One region of the Brevibacterium sp. 50QC2O2 genome, then DNA from elsewhere that is predicted to be linked to it. Evidence: predicted binding sites of a transcription regulator. Region 1 holds the regulator's gene; the other holds the start of a gene.
What was found. Region 1 encodes HrcA, which represses chaperone genes, less so after heat shock. Its sites were predicted from a motif close to TTNGCACTCGNNNNNNNCGAGTGCNAA; they were not measured.

Region 1 (8,524 bases):
GTATCTGGCGCTGGAGAACGATCTGGCGATCATCCCCGTGCTCAACAAGATCGACCTGCCGGCGGCGCAGCCGGAGAAGTACGCGGAGGAACTGGCCAATCTGATCGGCTGCGAGCCCGAGGACTGCCTGCGCGTGTCCGGTAAGACCGGCGAGGGCGTGGACGCGGTGCTCGACAAGATCGTCGGCGAGGTCCCCGCGCCGGTGGGCGACCCCGATGCGCCGGCCCGGGCGATGATCTTCGACTCCGTCTACGACACCTACCGCGGGGTCGTCACCTACGTCCGCGTGGTCGATGGCAAGTTGGCCCCGCGCGAGAAGATCGAAATGCTCTCCACCGGCGCCACCCACGAACTGCTGGAGATCGGCGCCTCGACCCCGGAGCCTCACCCCTCGGATGGACTGGGCGTGGGCGAGGTCGGTTACCTCATCACCGGCGTCAAGGACGTCCGCCAGTCCCGCGTGGGCGATACCGTGACGAATGCGCGCAAGCCCGCAGAAGAGGCCCTCGGCGGCTACCGGGATCCCAAACCGATGGTGTTCTCCGGGTTGTTCCCGATCGACGGTTCGGACTATCCGGACCTGCGCGATGCCCTTGACAAGCTCAAGCTCAACGATGCCGCCCTGGTCTACGAACCGGAGACCTCGGCCGCCCTGGGCTTCGGCTTCCGCTGTGGTTTCCTGGGCCTGCTGCACCTGGAGATCATCCGGGAGCGGCTGGAGCGGGAATTCGGCCTCGACCTCATCGCCACGGCCCCATCCGTGGTCTATCAGGTGACGCTGGAGGACGGCAGTGCCCGCGAGGTCACGAACCCCAGCGAGTATCCCGACGGCAAGATCAAAGAGGTCCGCGAACCCATGGTCAAGGCCACGATCCTGACCCCCAGCGAGTTCGTGGGCGCCGTGATGGAGCTGTGTCAGTCCAAGCGCGGACAGATGCAGGGGATGGACTACCTGTCCGAGGACCGTGTCGAATTGCGCTACCGGATGCCGCTGGCCGAAATCGTCTTCGACTTCTTCGACCAGCTCAAATCCCGGACCAAGGGCTACGCCTCGCTGGACTACAACGACGACGGCCAGGCCGCAGCGGACCTGGTGAAGGTCGACATCCTGCTGCACGGGGACGCAGTGGACGCGTTCTCCGCGATCGTGCACAAGGACAAGGCCTATGCCTACGGGGTGGAGATGGCCGGGAAGCTGCGCGGCCTGATCCCGCGCCAGCAGTTCGAAGTGCCGATCCAGGCGGCCATCGGCTCGCGCATCATCGCGCGCGAGACCATCAGGGCTATGCGCAAGGACGTGCTCTCGAAGTGCTACGGCGGCGATATCAGCCGTAAGCGCAAGCTGTTGGAGAAGCAGAAGGCGGGCAAGAAGCGGATGAAGATGGTGGGTTCCGTCGAGGTCCCGCAGGAGGCCTTCATCGCAGCCCTGTCCTCCGATGGCGGCGGCTCCAAGGACGGCAAGGGCAAGGACAAGTAGGGTGCCGGCCCAGCCCATCGGCGACATCCCGCCGCTCACGGGCGCTCTGCCCGCCGGCGTGGCACAGGGCAGTGCACAACGGACCTGGAGCGCCTACGTCCACGTGCCCTACTGCCGCGTGCGCTGCGGGTACTGCGATTTCAACACCTATACCTCGACGGATCTGGGCCCCGGTGCGAACCGGGAGGACTTCCGGGCGGGGATCGCCGCGGAAATGGACCTTGCCGCAGGAGTGCTCAACCGGGCGGGGGTGGCGAGGCGGCCCCTGGACACCGTGTTCTTCGGCGGCGGCACGCCCACCCTGCTGGCGGCCGAGGTGCTGGCCGGCGTGCTGCAGAACCTGCAGGAGCGCTGGCCCCTGGCCGCCGGGGCCGAGGTCACCACCGAGGCCAACCCCGACACCCTGACACCTGCGTACATCGACACCCTGGCCGCCGCGGGTTTCACCCGGATCTCCCTGGGCATGCAATCGGCGGTGCCGCACGTGCTGGAGACCCTGGATCGGACCCACGATCCGCGGCGCATTCCCGAGGTCGTGCAGTGGATCAAGGCCGCCGGCCTGCAGGTCAGCCTCGACCTGATCTACGGCACCCCGGGGGAGTCACTGGAAGACTGGCGGCGCTCTGTGGAAGTCGCCCTGGCCAACGAGCCCGACCATATTTCGGCGTACTCGCTGATCGTGGAGCCCGGCACCAAGATGGGGTCGCAGGTGCGCCGTGGAGAACTCCCGATGCCCGATGAGGACGATCTGGCCGATAAGTACGAACTGGCGGACGCGCTGTTCGCGGCCGCTGGACTGCACTGGTACGAGGTCAGCAATTTTTCTACTGGCCCGGATACCCGCTGCAGGCACAACCTCGCCTATTGGCAGGAGGGCGACTGGTGGGGGTTCGGCGCCGGCGCCCATTCGCATGTGGGCGGCACCCGATTCTGGAACGCGAAGCATCCGCGTGCCTGGGCGGCCCGGCTGGCAGCGGGCCAGTCCCCGGCAGTGGGCCGGGAAGTCCTCGGACCGGACACCCGGGAAGTCGAGCGGATCATGCTGGCAGCGCGGATCGAACATGGCCTGCGGCGCGATTCGCTGCCGGATGGGGCCACGGCGTACCTGAACCGGTTCGAGCGGATGGGTCTGTTGGAGGACGATCCGATCTGGTTCGCGCCCACTGTCTCCGGGCGCCTGATGGCCGACTACATGGTCAGGGAATTGAGCGATCTGCTGATCTGAACGCCATGCGGCGGCCCCGGCACAGAACACCGAGGGCCCCGGAGTGATTACTCCGGGGCCCTCGGTTGCGCAGGTGCGGCTCACACTCGCGGTGCGTTCACTTGATGAACTGGATGGTCATGGGGTAACGGTATCCCTGGCCCTTGTTGGCGGCAACAGCCTGCAGAATGCCGAAGACGATCTGCACGATTGCTGTTGCGAAGTAGAGAATCCCACCGATGCCGAATGTGACCACTGTGATGATGGAGATTGCAGCATTGGCAATGACAATGGTGATCCCGAAATTCAGCGCCTGCCTGCTGTGTTCCCTGACGAATGCTGACTCATCTTTCTTTACAAGGAAGAGGATGAGGGGCACGATCCAGCCGGTCAACAATTGTCCGATCCCAACCCACAGGCTTGTGGTGCGATCGTTCGGGCTGGCCCGCCAGAAGGCCTCGGAGCCCTCGCCGTAGACGCCCTCGGGCAACTGGGTCGAGGCCTGCGGGCCGGTGAAGGGCTGCTGGCCCGGCTGGTAGTAGGACTGGGCGCCGGGCTGTCCATAGCCCGGCTGGCCGTAGTTCTGTTGCGGATTCTGGGCGTAATCCGGGTTCTGCCCGTATCCCTGTCCGTAGTTCTGTCCGAGAGCGTTCTGCTCGGGCTGTTCGTTGTGGGGGTCCTGACTCATGGTCTTCCTCCTCGAATCGGCTGCGGGACGGTGTCGTACTGAGCACACCCTACCCGGCGCACCACGCCGGGTACCACATGGGGTTTGGCAAATCCGGCGCTACGAGTGCTATTCAAAGCCTTTTCCAAGGTCGGGGCGCGTGTTCAGGAGTGCCCGACTGTGACGAAGTCGATGAGTTCCTCGACCCGGCCGGACAGCGCGGGATCGACATCTCCCATGGTGCTCACACTGCGCAGGATCCTCGCCCAGGCCCTGGCCGTATCGCGGTGGTCGGCGTGGGGCCAGCCGATCCGGGCCAGGGTGCCCAGTTTCCAGTCCTCGCCCCTGGGGACCTCGGGCCAGGCCCGGATGCCGACCACCGCGGGTTTGACGGCGGCCCAGATGTCGATGAACGGGTGACCGATGATGTGGACGCTGCCGGAGTAGGCGCGGTGGGACATGACCTCGGCGGCGATTCTGGACTCCTTCGAGCCGCTGACCACGTGGTCGGCCAGCACTCCGACCCGGTGCTGCGCATCGGGCCGGAACTCGGCGAGCCGCTCGGCGAGCACGTCGAGGCCGCCCAGGGGTTCGACGACCACGCCCTCATAGCGCAGGTCCTCGCCCCAGATCTTCTCCACCAGTTCGGCATCGTGCTTTCCCTCGACCCAGATCCGGCTGGGCCTGGCCACACGGGCGGGGCTCTCGGGTACTGCGATCGACCCGGAGGCGGTCCGCCCCGGAGGGGGCCCCGCCTGGGTCCGGCGCGCTCCCGGTGCGCCATCGGCACCGATCCTGTATTCGGGTCCCCTGTGCTTGGGCCGGGTTAATTCGACCGGACGGCCGTCGATCCAGAAGCCTGCGCCCAGTTCGAAGGCGCGCCGCGTGCCCATGCGGTCCTCGAGCACCACGGAGAAGCCCCCGGGGGCTTTCTGCACCTGCAGTATCGCGCCGACGAAACCGGTGGCGACCTCCTCGACGACCAGGCCGGGGTCGGCGGGCACCTTTTGGGAACTCGGCCTGCGGTGGGCGCTGCGGCCTCCGGAGAGCACATCGCGGCCATAGGGATCGGTGAATGTCACCCCACCAATCTAGCTCGGTTCCCCGTTCGGGTGTGGGAGCCACCCGATGTGAGCGACGATATTTTGGCCCGCAGGGTCCGCGGCGTAGAATTGGCACTCCGGGTGTTCGAGTGCCAATGTGGGGGACGCAGCCGCCGACACCGTGTCAGTTGAGGAGGGGCCGTGAACGACGACCGCAGGAATCGGGTATTGCGGGCGATCATCGAGGACTACGTGGCGACCAATGAACCGGTGGGCTCGAAGGCGCTGGTGGACCGGCACGGGTTGAGGGTGTCCCCGGCCACTATTCGCAATGACATGGCAGCGCTCGAACAGGACGGTCTGATCGCCCAGCCCCACACCTCGGCCGGCCGGATTCCCACCGATAAGGGCTACCGCGTGTTCGTCGACAGACTCGACGACGTCAAGCCCCTGTCGACGGCCGAACGCCGTGCCATCTCCCGGGTTCTCCAGGCACCGGTCGACATCGACGATATGCTCGAGCGCACCGTTCGGCTGCTCTCGGGGCTGACCCACCAGGTCGCGCTCGTCCAGTACCCGACGGCCTCGCAGACCCGGGTGCGCCACGTCGAACTGGTCGAATTGACTCCGGGCCGCCTGCTGGCGGTCCTCATCACGGATTCCGGCCAGGTCGAACAGCGCGTGGTCGACTTGGGCGATGACGTGGTGCCGGTGGATCCCACGGCTCTGCGCGATGGTGTCAATCGGGCGCTGCGCGGGGTCCGGCTGGCCCGGATCGACACAGCCCTGGACGACCTCCAGGTGCCCGCCGAGCACGCAGCGGCCGGCGCCCGGCTCGCCGAGGTGCTCAAGGACCTGGCCCGACTCGGCAGGCAGGACCGTCTGTTGATGGCGGGCACCGCCAACCTGGCGCGCGCCGGCGGCGAGTTCTTCTCGCAGATCGCCCCGCTGCTCGACGCCTTCGAGGAGCAGGTCGTGCTCCTGCGGCTGCTGTCCTCGATGGCCCAGGATTCCGAACCCGTGGCGGTGCGGATCGGTCATGAGAACGACCTGGAGTCCTTCTCCTCGACCTCCGTGATCGCCAGTCCCTATGGGGGGCCGGAAGCCGGGGCCAGGCTGGCGGTGCTCGGCCCCACCAGAATGGATTACCCGACCACGATGGCCGCGGTGCGCGCGGTCGCCAAGTACGTATCCGTGATCCTGTCCGACTAGGCGGGCGCGGAGACAAGCATCCGATACGACTCAAGACGAAGGAAACACGTGAGCGATCACTATGAGACCTTGGGCGTGGCGCGCGACGCGGCGCCCGAGGAGATCAAGAAGGCCTACCGGAAGTTGGCGCGCAAGCTCCACCCGGACGTCAACCCCGGACACGAAGAGGAGTTCAAACAGGTCTCCGTGGCCTACGAGGTGCTCTCCGATCCGGTCAAGCGCAGCAACTACGATAACGGCGGTGGCGAGTACGGCCAGGCGGCCGGTGGTTTCGGCGGCGCCGGCTTCGGGGGCTTCGGCGATATCTTCGAGACCTTCTTCGGTGGGGGAGCAGGAGCCGGCCGTGGCCCGATCCCGCGCGCGCAGCGCGGTCAGGACGCCCTGGTCGACCTGCAGATCGACCTGCGCACCGCGGTGTTCGGGGGGACCGAGGAACTGTCGATTTCGACCGCGGCCCGGTGCGAGACCTGCGACGGCTCCGGCTGCCGCCCCGGTACCGACTACGACACCTGCTCGCTGTGCCACGGGCAGGGCTCCGTGCGCCAGACGACCCGCACCCTGCTGGGCAATATGGTGACGAACCAGCCGTGCTCGAACTGCCAGGGTTTCGGCACCGTGATCCCCGATCCGTGCAATTCCTGCCATGGCGAGGGCCGTGTGCGCACCGAGCGCACGCTCAGCGTCAAGATCCCCGGTGGAGTCCGCGAGGGCACCCGGATCCTGTTGACCGGGCAGGGCGAGGTCGGGCCATGGGGCGGCCCCGCGGCGGATCTGCACCTGGAGGTCGCCGTCGCCGAGGACCCCGTGTTCAGCCGTGATGGCGATAATCTGCGCGCTACCCTGCGGGTGCCGATGACGGCAGCGGCCCTGGGCACAAGCGTCACGGTGGACACCTTCGACGGGCCGCGCGAGGTCGACATCGAGGCCGGCACCCAATCGGGCACGCAGACCCGGCTGGCCGGCCTGGGCGCAACCCGGCTGCGCCGTAACAGCCGCGGCGATCTGGTCCTGACGATTCTGGTGCAGACTCCGCAGAAGGTCACCGAGGAACAGCGGGAGCTGCTCGAGCGCCTCGCCGGAATGCGCGGCGAGCACGATGCCTCCGGCCTGGTCGATGCCAGTGCCGAGAAGCACGCCAAGGGCCCCTTCTCCCGCCTGCGCGACAAGTTCGCCGGACGCTGAGGCGCGCACATGACAGCTCCCGTTTTCCTGTCGACCTTCGCCCAGCCGGGCGCCGTCGGCGATCTGCTGGGTTTCGGCCCGGAAGTGGCCGGCCATGCCGTGCGCGTGCGCAAACTCGGCCCCGGCGCTGAGGTGGACATCATCGACGGCGCCGGTCTGCGGTTGAGCGGAGTCATCGAGACCGCGAGCCCGGAGGCACTGAGCCTGCGGGTTCGCACCTGTGTGCAGGAGCCCGCCCCGCGCCCCGCACTGGTCCTGGTCCAGGCCCTGGCCAAGGGCGACCGCGATCTGGCCGGGATCGAGGCCGCCTGCGAGGTCGGCGTCGACGAGGTCGTGCCGTGGGCGGCCCAGCGCTCGATCGTCGACTGGCCGGCGAAGAAGGCCGCGAAGTCCCATGCGAAGTGGCTCAACACTCTCCGGGCGGCCACCCTGCAGGCCCGCCGGTCCAGGGTCCCCGTTCTGCACGACTTGGTCCGTGGCACCTCGCTGGCCGGCAAGCTGGGGCCCGGCGATGCCTGCATCGTGCTGCACGAAACAGCGCAGGAGCACCTGCCGCGGGTATTGGCACAGTTGCCCGAGGACCTGGAGAGGATCGTCTTCGTCGTCGGACCCGAGGGCGGGATCTCCGATGCCGAGCTCGCCGCGCTGCAGGCGGCCGGAGCCCGGCCGGCGCTGCTGGGCACGACGATTCTGCGGGCCTCGACCGCAGGACCCGTCGCACTCGGCATCGCCCAGGTCGCCCTGGGCCGTTGGGCATGATTCCGGGCGTGGCCGGGACCGGTAGACTGGGCGCGGAATCCGGCGGGCTCATCAGGAAGGACAACCCCCTGCACACTCAGTCAGCAGACACGACCCCCAGCACCACGGAGACTCCGGCCGAGGCCGTCACGGTGCGCATGAGCATCGGAGCCCAGGTCGACCCCGTCGCGATGTTCGGTCCAGCAGATGCGGGACTGCGTCGCCTCGAGGCCCTGGCCGGCGACACCCGGTTCCATGTCCGTGGCCATGACGTGACCGTCACCGGATCGCAGGCGAATGTCGACGCAGCGGTCCGCGTCCTGGGTGAAATGCGCAAACTCGCGGCGGCGGGCCAGCCGAACGATCCGGAGACCGTGGAACGCCTATGGGGCGAGCCCGCGGCAGGCGCCGACGTCCTGGGGGCGAACATCCTGTCCCACCGGGGCACGTCGATCAGGCCCAAGACCTTCGGCCAGCACCAGTACGTCAATGCGATCCGGAACCACACGATCACCTTCGGCACCGGCCCGGCCGGTACCGGGAAGACATATCTGGCCATGGCCATGGCCGTCACCGCTCTGCAGCACCGTGAGGTGGCGCGGATCATCCTGACCAGGCCGGCCGTCGAGGCGGGGGAGCACCTGGGCTTCCTGCCCGGTTCCCTGGACGAGAAGATCGACCCCTATGTGCGGCCGCTCTACGATGCACTGCACAATATGATCGATCCCGACCACATCAAGACGCTGTTGGACACCGGGGTCATCGAAGTGGCGCCCCTGGCCTATATGCGAGGGCGCACCCTCAACGACGCCTTCATCATCCTCGATGAGGCACAGAACACCACCTTCGAACAGATGAAGATGTTCCTGACCCGGCTGGGCCTCAATTCGACGATGGTGATCACGGGCGACACCTCGCAGGTCGACCTGCCGGGCGGCACCCGCTCTGGGCTGCGCGCGGCCGGCGACATCCTCTCCGGCGTCGATGACATCGCCTTCATG
Region 2 (8,524 bases), on a different contig from region 1:
TCGAACAGGCCGCCCTGCAGAACTATGATGACCGGGTCGAGGCCGCAGTCGACTCCGGAGACGAACAGGCCGTGACGGACACCCTGCACGCCCTGCGCACCTTCATTCTGGAGCACGCCAAGCCGGTCCCCGATGACTACCTGGCGCCCTCCGACATCGTCATCCCGTTCCCGGACGCCACCCTGGAGCAGATCCGCGAGCTCCTCACGGGTGAGGGCTTCATCCCCAACATCGTCTGAGTCGGGGCCGGCCGCCCAGCGGGTTCGTCCCGCCGGGCCGTCGGCACCCCATTTCGCACCACCTCGCAGCACAGGGAGCAACCACCATGGCCGCCAATCGTTTCGTCAAGGACCGCGGACTGAGCTTCCGCATGGGGCTGAGCCTGTTCCTCAACGGACTCATCTACGTCATCCTCATCCTGGCGATCTGGGCGATCCTGGGCCGCAGCACCGGTGGGGTGATCATCGCCGTGCTCATCAGCGGCGGCGCCTTCTTCTTCCAGTGGTATCTCTCCGACTCCATCGCGATGCGCTCCATGGGCGCCCACGAGGTCAGCCAGCAGCAGGCACCTGAACTCCATCTCATGGTCGACCGCCTGTGCCAACTGGCCGATATGCCCAAACCCCGGGTGGCGTACTCCGACTCGCCCGTCGCCAACGCCTTCGCCACGGGCCGCAGCCCCAACCACTCGGTCGTCTGTGTGACCCGTGGGCTGCTGGAGACCCTGGAACCGGCCGAGGTCGAGGCCGTGCTGTCCCACGAACTGTCCCATGTGGCCCACCGCGATGTCACGGTGATGACCGTCGCCGGAGTCACCGGCGTGGTCGCGGGACTGATGATGCGCGCCTGGATGTTCTCACCATCGCGCGGCGGCGATCGCAACAACAACGCCGCCATCGTCATGTTGGCGATGACCGTGGTCGGAGCGGTCGTCTACGCGCTGTCCTTCTTCCTCATCCGCGTGCTCTCACGCTACCGCGAGCTCGCAGCCGATCGGGCCGGTGCCCTGTTGACCGGGCAGCCGTCCACCCTGGCCTCGGCCCTGGTCAAGATCACCGGGGAAATGGGGCGGGTGCCCCAGCAGGATCTACGTGATGTCTCCGCGGCCAACCACCTGGCCTTCGCACCGGCCATCAACGGTTCCTCGGTCAAGCAGCTGTTCTCCACCCACCCCACCCTGCAGCAGCGGCTCGATCAGCTGCAGCGGATCGCCGGCCAGCTCTCGCAGCGCGGCTGAGCCGACCGCCCGCGCACCGACACCGACCACACGAGACGTAGGAAAAGAGAGACCTCCCCATGGGATTCTTCGACGCACTGCTGGGCCGATCCAAGCCCAAGCAGTCGAACCTCGACGACCTCTTCGCTCTGCCACCGGCGGCGCTGACCCTGCAGGCCGCCACCGACTTCTCCCCGACCGGCTTCGCCGGGGTGGCGTTCCGCCAAGTGGAGGGAGGCGCCTTCGCCCAGGTCGAAGCGGAGAGTCGGGCACTGATCGAATCCGACCCGACCGCGGCCGTCCACCAGGTCAACGACGGTTACGGTTTCACGTGGCAGGTCGTGTCCTCCTCGGAGATCGACGTACCAGGACTGGTGACCAATATGCACGCGGTCAATTCCAGCCTCGAGGCCCAGGGATTCGGACCCATGCTGCTGTGCTCCACCCTGTACTTCCGGTCTTCTGCCGGGGTCAATGCCGCACTGGTCTACCTGTACAAGCGCGGTACCTTCTACCCCTTCGTCCAGGTGGGACCGAACCGGCGCGATACGGCAGTGGAGTTCAACATCCGTTCGGCCATCGGCGCCGATCTGCGATTCGAGGACGATCTGTCCAAGTGGTCACCGGTGTGGGACGCTCCGGGACTGACCGACTCACTATAAGGTTCCCGATCTCCGTCACACCGGGGCCCGGTGCGTCCTCTGCGGCGCCCGGGCCGGTGTCAGGCGCGGGCCACGGTGAAGGACTCCCCCATGAGTTCCACAGTGGCGCCCGGGTGAATCGTCGCACCCCGGCGGGTCTCCGTGCGACCATCTACGCTGACCTGCCCATCGGCGATGAGCTGTTTGGCCATGGCCCCGTCCTCGACAATGCCGGAGAGTTTCAGGAGCTGGCCCAGGCGGATACTGTCATCGCGGATCTCTACGGTTTCCATGGTCCTCCAGTCTAGTCCGCCGCCGGCACAACAAGTCAAAGGGGCCGAGGCGAAGATCCCAGACCGGGCAGAGGGGCTAGAACAAGTCTCCGAAGTCCATATCCCCACCGAAGTCCCCACCGCCGAGGTCTCCGCCCATATCGGCTCCACCGGTGATGTCCTGACCGAAGTCACCGTCGGCCATCATCTCCTGCTGGTCCCAGCCCATCGGGCCGAAGGCGTGTCCCATACCGCCCATGAGCATCGCGCCCATCAGCACCCCTGGCAGCATGCCCGAACCGGCATAGCCGTTGAAGTAGCCGCGGTTGTACTGGGCGTAGGCGGGGCCCGCCTCCCAGTAGGCGCGCCGGGAATAGCCATCCGCCCCCGGTACCTTGCGCACGGCGGGTTCGGCGCCCACTGCCAGGCGTTCGGCATCGGCCGCGCATACCGGCACGGGACGCAACCGCCCACCCGCCGGAGCCCAGTCGACGTCTTCGACGCTGGGGCCGTGCTGGGGGTTGAAGAAACAGGGTGGGCGACGCACCGGCAGTGGCTTGCCCTCGACCCTGGCGCGCACGCAGCTGGCGGCGTAGCGGCCGTCCTCCAGCGCCTGCGTCACATGCGCGATGTCCTCGGGCCGTTGTACCGCCTCCAGTGTGTTCTTGGCGGTGTCATAGGCTTCCAGAGCCCGCTTGTAGTCCTGCCTGCCACCTTCGTCCAGCTGGACGCCCGCGGTGACGATGTCAAGATCTGCGACCAGTTCGCCGAACTGGGTGACATCCTCTTCAGCGGTCCGCCTGACCATGTCGAGTTCTTCGGCCTGCTGGGCCACCCGGCGCTGTTTCTCCTTGTGCGACGACCAGAAGAACCCCACGCCGATGATGGCGAGGATGAGGAGAAAGACAAACCCCATGGATACTACTCCCGATACAAGCTGATTGATCCGACGCCTTCAATTATGGAGTGGGAGTCTGTGCGCGCACTGAAACCCTGCTGTCCCCGGACCGGGTAGAGCCCTGGAAGACAACCGGCGGCGCACCCTATGATCGGGGTGCGCCGCCGGTTGTCGGTACTGGGTGAACCGGACTCAGAAGTCCATGCCGCCCATGCCGCCGGTCGGATCCGCGGCGGGGGCCGCGGGTTCCGGCTTATCGGCCACGACGGCCTCGGTCGTCAGGAACAGGCCTGCGATCGATGCCGCGTTCTCCAGCGCGGAACGGGTGACCTTGACCGGGTCGTTGATGCCGGCTCCCAGCAGATCGACGTACTCGCCGGTCGCGGCGTTGAGGCCGTGTCCGATGGGCAGCGTGCGGACCTTTTCGGCCACGACGCCGGGCTCCAGGCCCGCATTCGTCGCGATCTGCTTGAGCGGGGCCTCAATGGCGACCTTGACGATCGCAGCACCGGTGGCCTCGTCGCCGGTCAGTTCGAGCGTGTCGAACGCCGAGGCGCCCGCCTGGATCAGGGCAACGCCGCCGCCGGCGACGATGCCCTCTTCCACAGCCGCCTTCGCATTGCGCACCGCGTCCTCGATGCGGTGCTTGCGCTCGTTGAGCTCGACCTCGGTGGCGGCACCGGCCTTGATGACGGCCACGCCGCCGGCCAGCTTGGCCAGGCGCTCCTGGAGCTTCTCACGGTCGTAGTCGGAGTCGGTGTTCTCGATCTCCGCACGGATCTGGGCCACGCGGCCCGCGATCTCCTCGGAGTCGCCGGCACCTTCGACGATCGTCGTCTCGTCCTTCGTGATGACGACCTTGCGGGCGGTGCCCAGCAGATCCACGGTGGCGTTCTCGAGCTTCAGGCCCACCTCTTCGGCGATGACCTGGCCACCGGTGAGGATGGCGATATCGGCCAGCTGCGCCTTGCGGCGGTCACCGAAGCCCGGTGCCTTGACGGCGACGGACTTGAAGGTGCCACGGATCTTGTTGACCACCAGAACCGCCAGGGCTTCGCCCTCGACGTCTTCGGCGATGATCAGCAGCGGCTTGCCCGACTGCTGGACCTTCTCCAGGACGGGCAGCAGGTCCTTCACATTGCTGATCTTCGAGTTGGCGATCAGGATGTAGGGATCCTCCAGAACGGTCTCCTGGCGTTCCGTATCGGTGACGAAGTAACCGGAGATGTAGCCCTTGTCGAAGCGCATGCCCTCGGTGAGCTCCAGCTCCAGGCCGAAGGTGTTCGACTCCTCGACGGTGACGACGCCTTCCTTGCCGACCTTGTCGATCGCCTCGGCGATCAGCTCACCGATCGCCGGATCGCCGGCGGAGATGCCCGCGGTGGCTGCGATCTGTTCCTTGGTCTCGATTTCCTTGGCGGAGTCGAGCAGGGTCGCGGTCACGGCCGCGACAGCCTTCTCGATGCCCCGGCGCAGGCCGACCGGATCGGCTCCGGCTGCGACGTTGCGCAGGCCCTCGCGGACCAGCGCCTGGGCCAGGACGGTGGCGGTCGTGGTGCCGTCACCTGCGACGTCGTCGGTCTTCTTGGCGACTTCCTTGACGAGTTCCGCGCCGATCTTCTCGTACGGATCCTCGAGCTCGATCTCCTTGGCGATGGACACACCATCGTTGGTGATGGTCGGTGCGCCCCACTTCTTTTCCAGCACGACGTTGCGGCCGCGCGGTCCGAGCGTGACCTTGACTGCGTCAGCCAAGGTGTTCAGACCGGTTTCGAGGCCACGACGCGCTTCTTCGTCGAATGCAATGAGCTTTGCCATGGTGGCTAGCGTCCTCCCTGTACGGGGTGGATTGTTGAACCCTCATCGCCAGCGCCCGCGACGGCCGACTACTGAATGCCTGTTTCCCTTCCACAGACACCCGCAGCCACTACCCACGATGATGGCTTTCACCACCTATAGATTTAGCACTCTCACCGGGAGAGTGCAAAATCCTGGCCGCGGAACGCGCTCGATTTCGCCGCGGGATGAAAGCGTGAATGACCAGTGGGGCGGAACATCCCCAGGATGTTCCGCCCCACACGGTTCAGCGGGACCGAAAGTCCGGTGATCGACCGTCGATCACAGCGGCGTGACGTTCTCCGCCTGCGGACCCTTGCTGCCCTCACCGATCTCGAACTCAACGGCCTGGCCCTCGGCAAGCGACCGGTATCCGTCCATCTGGATCTGGGTGTGGTGGACGAAAACGTCGTCGTCAGCGCCGTTGACGGTGATGAAACCGTAGCCCTTTTCGGCGTTGAACCACTTGACTGTGCCTTGCGTCATGATGACTCCATTATTGCTCTGATACAAGCCGCACGGTCAGGATCGGCCGCACGACGGTGTCCACCATAGTTCACCCGTAGGGCCATTACCCGTCGGTGGCGGCTTTTATGACAAAGCTGCAATGAGACTGCCGGATTGTTGCGAAATCGTGTGGGAGCCGCCCTGTCACTCAGCCAGATCGGTACAGAGAAGAACTGCCAGATCAGTGCTGAAACGGGTCGACTGTTTGGTCTCCGTGGCGCCGATCTCCTCGGCCAGGGTCTGCGCGGCCTCCTCGTTCGAGGACTCCTTGTAGTACACGGTTGTGCTCTTCGACGCCGAGGACTGGTTGCCCGTCGAGGTGACCGTCCAGCCCCGGTTCTCCAGGGTCGACTTGAGCTTGGCGGCAGCCCCGGTCTTGCCCGAGGCGTTGAACACCCCGACCTCGATATCCGACTTGTCGACGTCCGAGTCCCCGGTCGCCGTGGGTTCGGACGACTCACCGGAGGTCGGCGCGCTCGATGCCGATCCCCCCTGTGACTTCTCGTCCTTACCGTCGCCGTCCTTGCCGTCATCGCCCTGGGTCGCATCGGCGGCGGCGCCCTGTTCCGCGACCGTCTCCGGATCACCGGCGGAGCGCTTGATGATGTTGATCGTCCCGCCGACCAGCAGGAGGGCGACGATGGCCAGGACGGTCACCAGGGTGATCGCCGCGCCCTGGCTCAGGGGGCCTGCGGGGCGGCGGTGCGCACCCTTCTTCGACACCGGTTGCAGGTTGTCGAACTCGTCCTCGGGATACTGATGCGTCATGTTCCTACTTTGCGATTCGGTGGGCGGCACGGCCGTGCTGTCGGGTGTCACGGATCCGGCGCAGCCGTTTGATCAGAATGGGATCTGCGATGTAGGCGCGGGGGTCGTCGAGCAGTGCGCCCAGGGCTTGGAAGTAGTCGGCCGCACCCAGGTCGAAACTTTCCCGGATGGCCCTGTCCTTAGCTCCGGAGTACACGGGCCACTGCGCTTCGAACTCGAGCACCGCGGCTTCGAAGTCCGTCAGCCCACTGCACGCGGCCGCGCCGCCGGTGTTCTCAGCTTGAGTGTTCTCGGCTTCGACCATCACACCTTCCTCCTTCGTCCCCGATAGTTTAACCGGCCCGAGGCTGCCCGCCCCTCAACCACACGGTTCTGGGAATGTCCATCAGCCAATGATCAGGGAAAGTACCCACAGCCGGGGAAAGGTTGGAGAAGAAGCCGGGGTAACCTGCACTAGTCGTGAAATCACTAGTCATGAAATAAAGAGACCACGGAGCTGACGGGCAGCCCCTGTGCCGTCTATTCCAGGTTGATTTCTGCGAGCTGCCCGTTTGAGACAGCCTGCTTACCCGGTTCAGAAGGGTGGGAGATCCGTGTCATCGGCATCGGGGGCGATGCCCGCATCCCCGGTGTAGGACCCATGAGTGCCCCACGGCGTGCCGGGACCCGGAGGACCGGTGCCGGATGTGCAGGCACCCAGAGCACCTGTGGCAGGCAGAGTGCCGGTCCCCGATGTCGTGGATGAACCCGGTGAACCCGAAGTCTTAGACGAGTCTGGCGGGCCTGGTGGATCGGGTGGGTCGCTCAGGTCCGATTCTGTGTCCCAGTCAGGTGGGGAGAAATCCTCCGGCACCCACACCGGCGGCAAACCCGCAGCGTTCCACGCAGCACTCACATCCACCAGAGCAGCCGCGAACCGGGAATGAAACACCGGCCGCTGCTCCAGATCCACATGCCGGGGAGGAATCCAGGCAGGCAAACCACCAATCAGTTCGGCCCGCCACCCATGCTGGTCATGCCACGTGTGATGGAACCGGCACGCCAAGGTCAGATTCGCCACCGTCGTGGGTCCACCAGAGGACCAGGGGATCATATGGTGGGCATCACACCACCCCACCGGCATATCACACCCCGGGAACGTGCACCCCCGATCACGAGCGGCGATCAACTCAACCTGCCGCCGCGTAGCAAACCGACTAGCACTGTGCACGGTGACTTCCCGGGTACCTGGCTGTGTGGCTTGGAAGTACACGAGGGCACCCGGAGACAGGGATTCCAGATCCTGCAACCCGATCGGGCCTGCCGTGGACTCGACCTCCGCCTTGTCCTGCGCATACTCTTCAGCAGTCGCCGTGACCACCAGGGCCATCCCCGCACCCTGCGGACCCGAACCCGCAGCCCGGTCAATCAAGGTCGCGAACATGTCATGACGACGTGCCCCATCGGGCCGCTCCCGATACCCAAACGGATGATCCGCTTTCGTCGTGGGCTGCCCATCAACCGTCACCGCGCTAGCCGGCAGGTCACCGGGTGGCAGATCGCAGCCGGGTTCATCGAGCCCAGCCCCGGGTTCAGCTCCGCCACCGGGCACACCCGCGCCCTCTCCCCAGACCGTGTCGGCAGGAACCGCATCCAGGCCACCGACCTCAGTAACCGCACCCGCTCCCGTCGCGTCCTCCACCAGCACTCCGGGCTCCTGCCGATTCGTCAAGAGCCCATGCAACTTCCCACCCGTCACCGGATCCAGTAGACCCGTGAGATTCCACGCACCATTCCTCCGCGGCGTCACCGTCACGTGATACTCATCAACCAACGGTGGAACCTCGGCGAAGCGTCCATCGGGATCCAGGTAGGCTCGAATCCGAGAACCCAACACACGAACCTGGTCCACATCAACACTCGGCACCGTGTCCACGAGTAGCCTCTCGGCCGTGGCGTGATGAACATGCCGGACCTGGTGGGGGATCTTCTCGATCTCCCGGATCACCGCCTGCGCCTGATCCACCGACACACCCCCGTCCGCCAGGGCGAGGGCAACATGCGGGTAGGCGGGTTCCAGACGCGCACCCGTTAAAGACCGGCCGGCACCGATCGCGTGTGCGAACCGCACCCGCCGCCTCGCGGCCGCCCCATCAATCCTCAACAGGCGAGTCACCAGGGCCGGAAGAGTCTTCGCACCATAATCAACAGTGGGCACCTCGTATTCGGCCCGCGCCAGAACAACAGCCTCGGTCGAGGCGGTCACGCGGGACAGGTGTTCGATTCCCTTGAGCACCAGGAGCAGGTCGGAAGCGTCAAGACTGGGATCCGTACCCACACCGGCACCCAGACCAGCGAGTGACTCACTGGCGTGAACGAGTTCCGGAGCGATCTCCTGCAAACGCTC

Region 2: groL (chaperonin GroEL) is a predicted target of HrcA. The motif match lies at 4,989-5,015, and genes of this name have one in related genera.

Annotation. Positions count from the first base shown of each region.
Region 1 is NZ_JANIJZ010000006.1:187,364-195,887, forward strand. Features, by position in the region: gene lepA (translation elongation factor 4) at 1-1,477, shown strand, start outside; gene hemW (radical SAM family heme chaperone HemW) at 1,479-2,702, shown strand; gene NQ038_RS07225 (DUF4870 domain-containing protein) at 2,800-3,369, opposite strand; gene NQ038_RS07230 (DUF3097 domain-containing protein) at 3,513-4,430, opposite strand; gene hrcA (heat-inducible transcriptional repressor HrcA) at 4,593-5,603, shown strand; gene dnaJ (molecular chaperone DnaJ) at 5,652-6,785, shown strand; gene NQ038_RS07245 (16S rRNA (uracil(1498)-N(3))-methyltransferase) at 6,795-7,544, shown strand; gene NQ038_RS07250 (PhoH family protein) at 7,682-8,524, shown strand, end outside.
Region 2 is NZ_JANIJZ010000003.1:130,765-139,288, reverse strand. Features, by position in the region: gene NQ038_RS03760 (hypothetical protein) at 1-239, shown strand, start outside; gene htpX (zinc metalloprotease HtpX) at 326-1,237, shown strand; gene NQ038_RS03750 (hypothetical protein) at 1,297-1,878, shown strand; gene NQ038_RS03745 (RNA-binding S4 domain-containing protein) at 1,938-2,150, opposite strand; gene NQ038_RS03740 (hypothetical protein) at 2,227-3,045, opposite strand; gene groL (chaperonin GroEL) at 3,220-4,845, opposite strand; gene NQ038_RS03730 (cold-shock protein) at 5,146-5,349, opposite strand; gene NQ038_RS03725 (LytR C-terminal domain-containing protein) at 5,515-6,138, opposite strand; gene NQ038_RS03720 (DUF3263 domain-containing protein) at 6,143-6,442, opposite strand; gene NQ038_RS03715 (HNH endonuclease signature motif containing protein) at 6,713-8,524, opposite strand, start outside.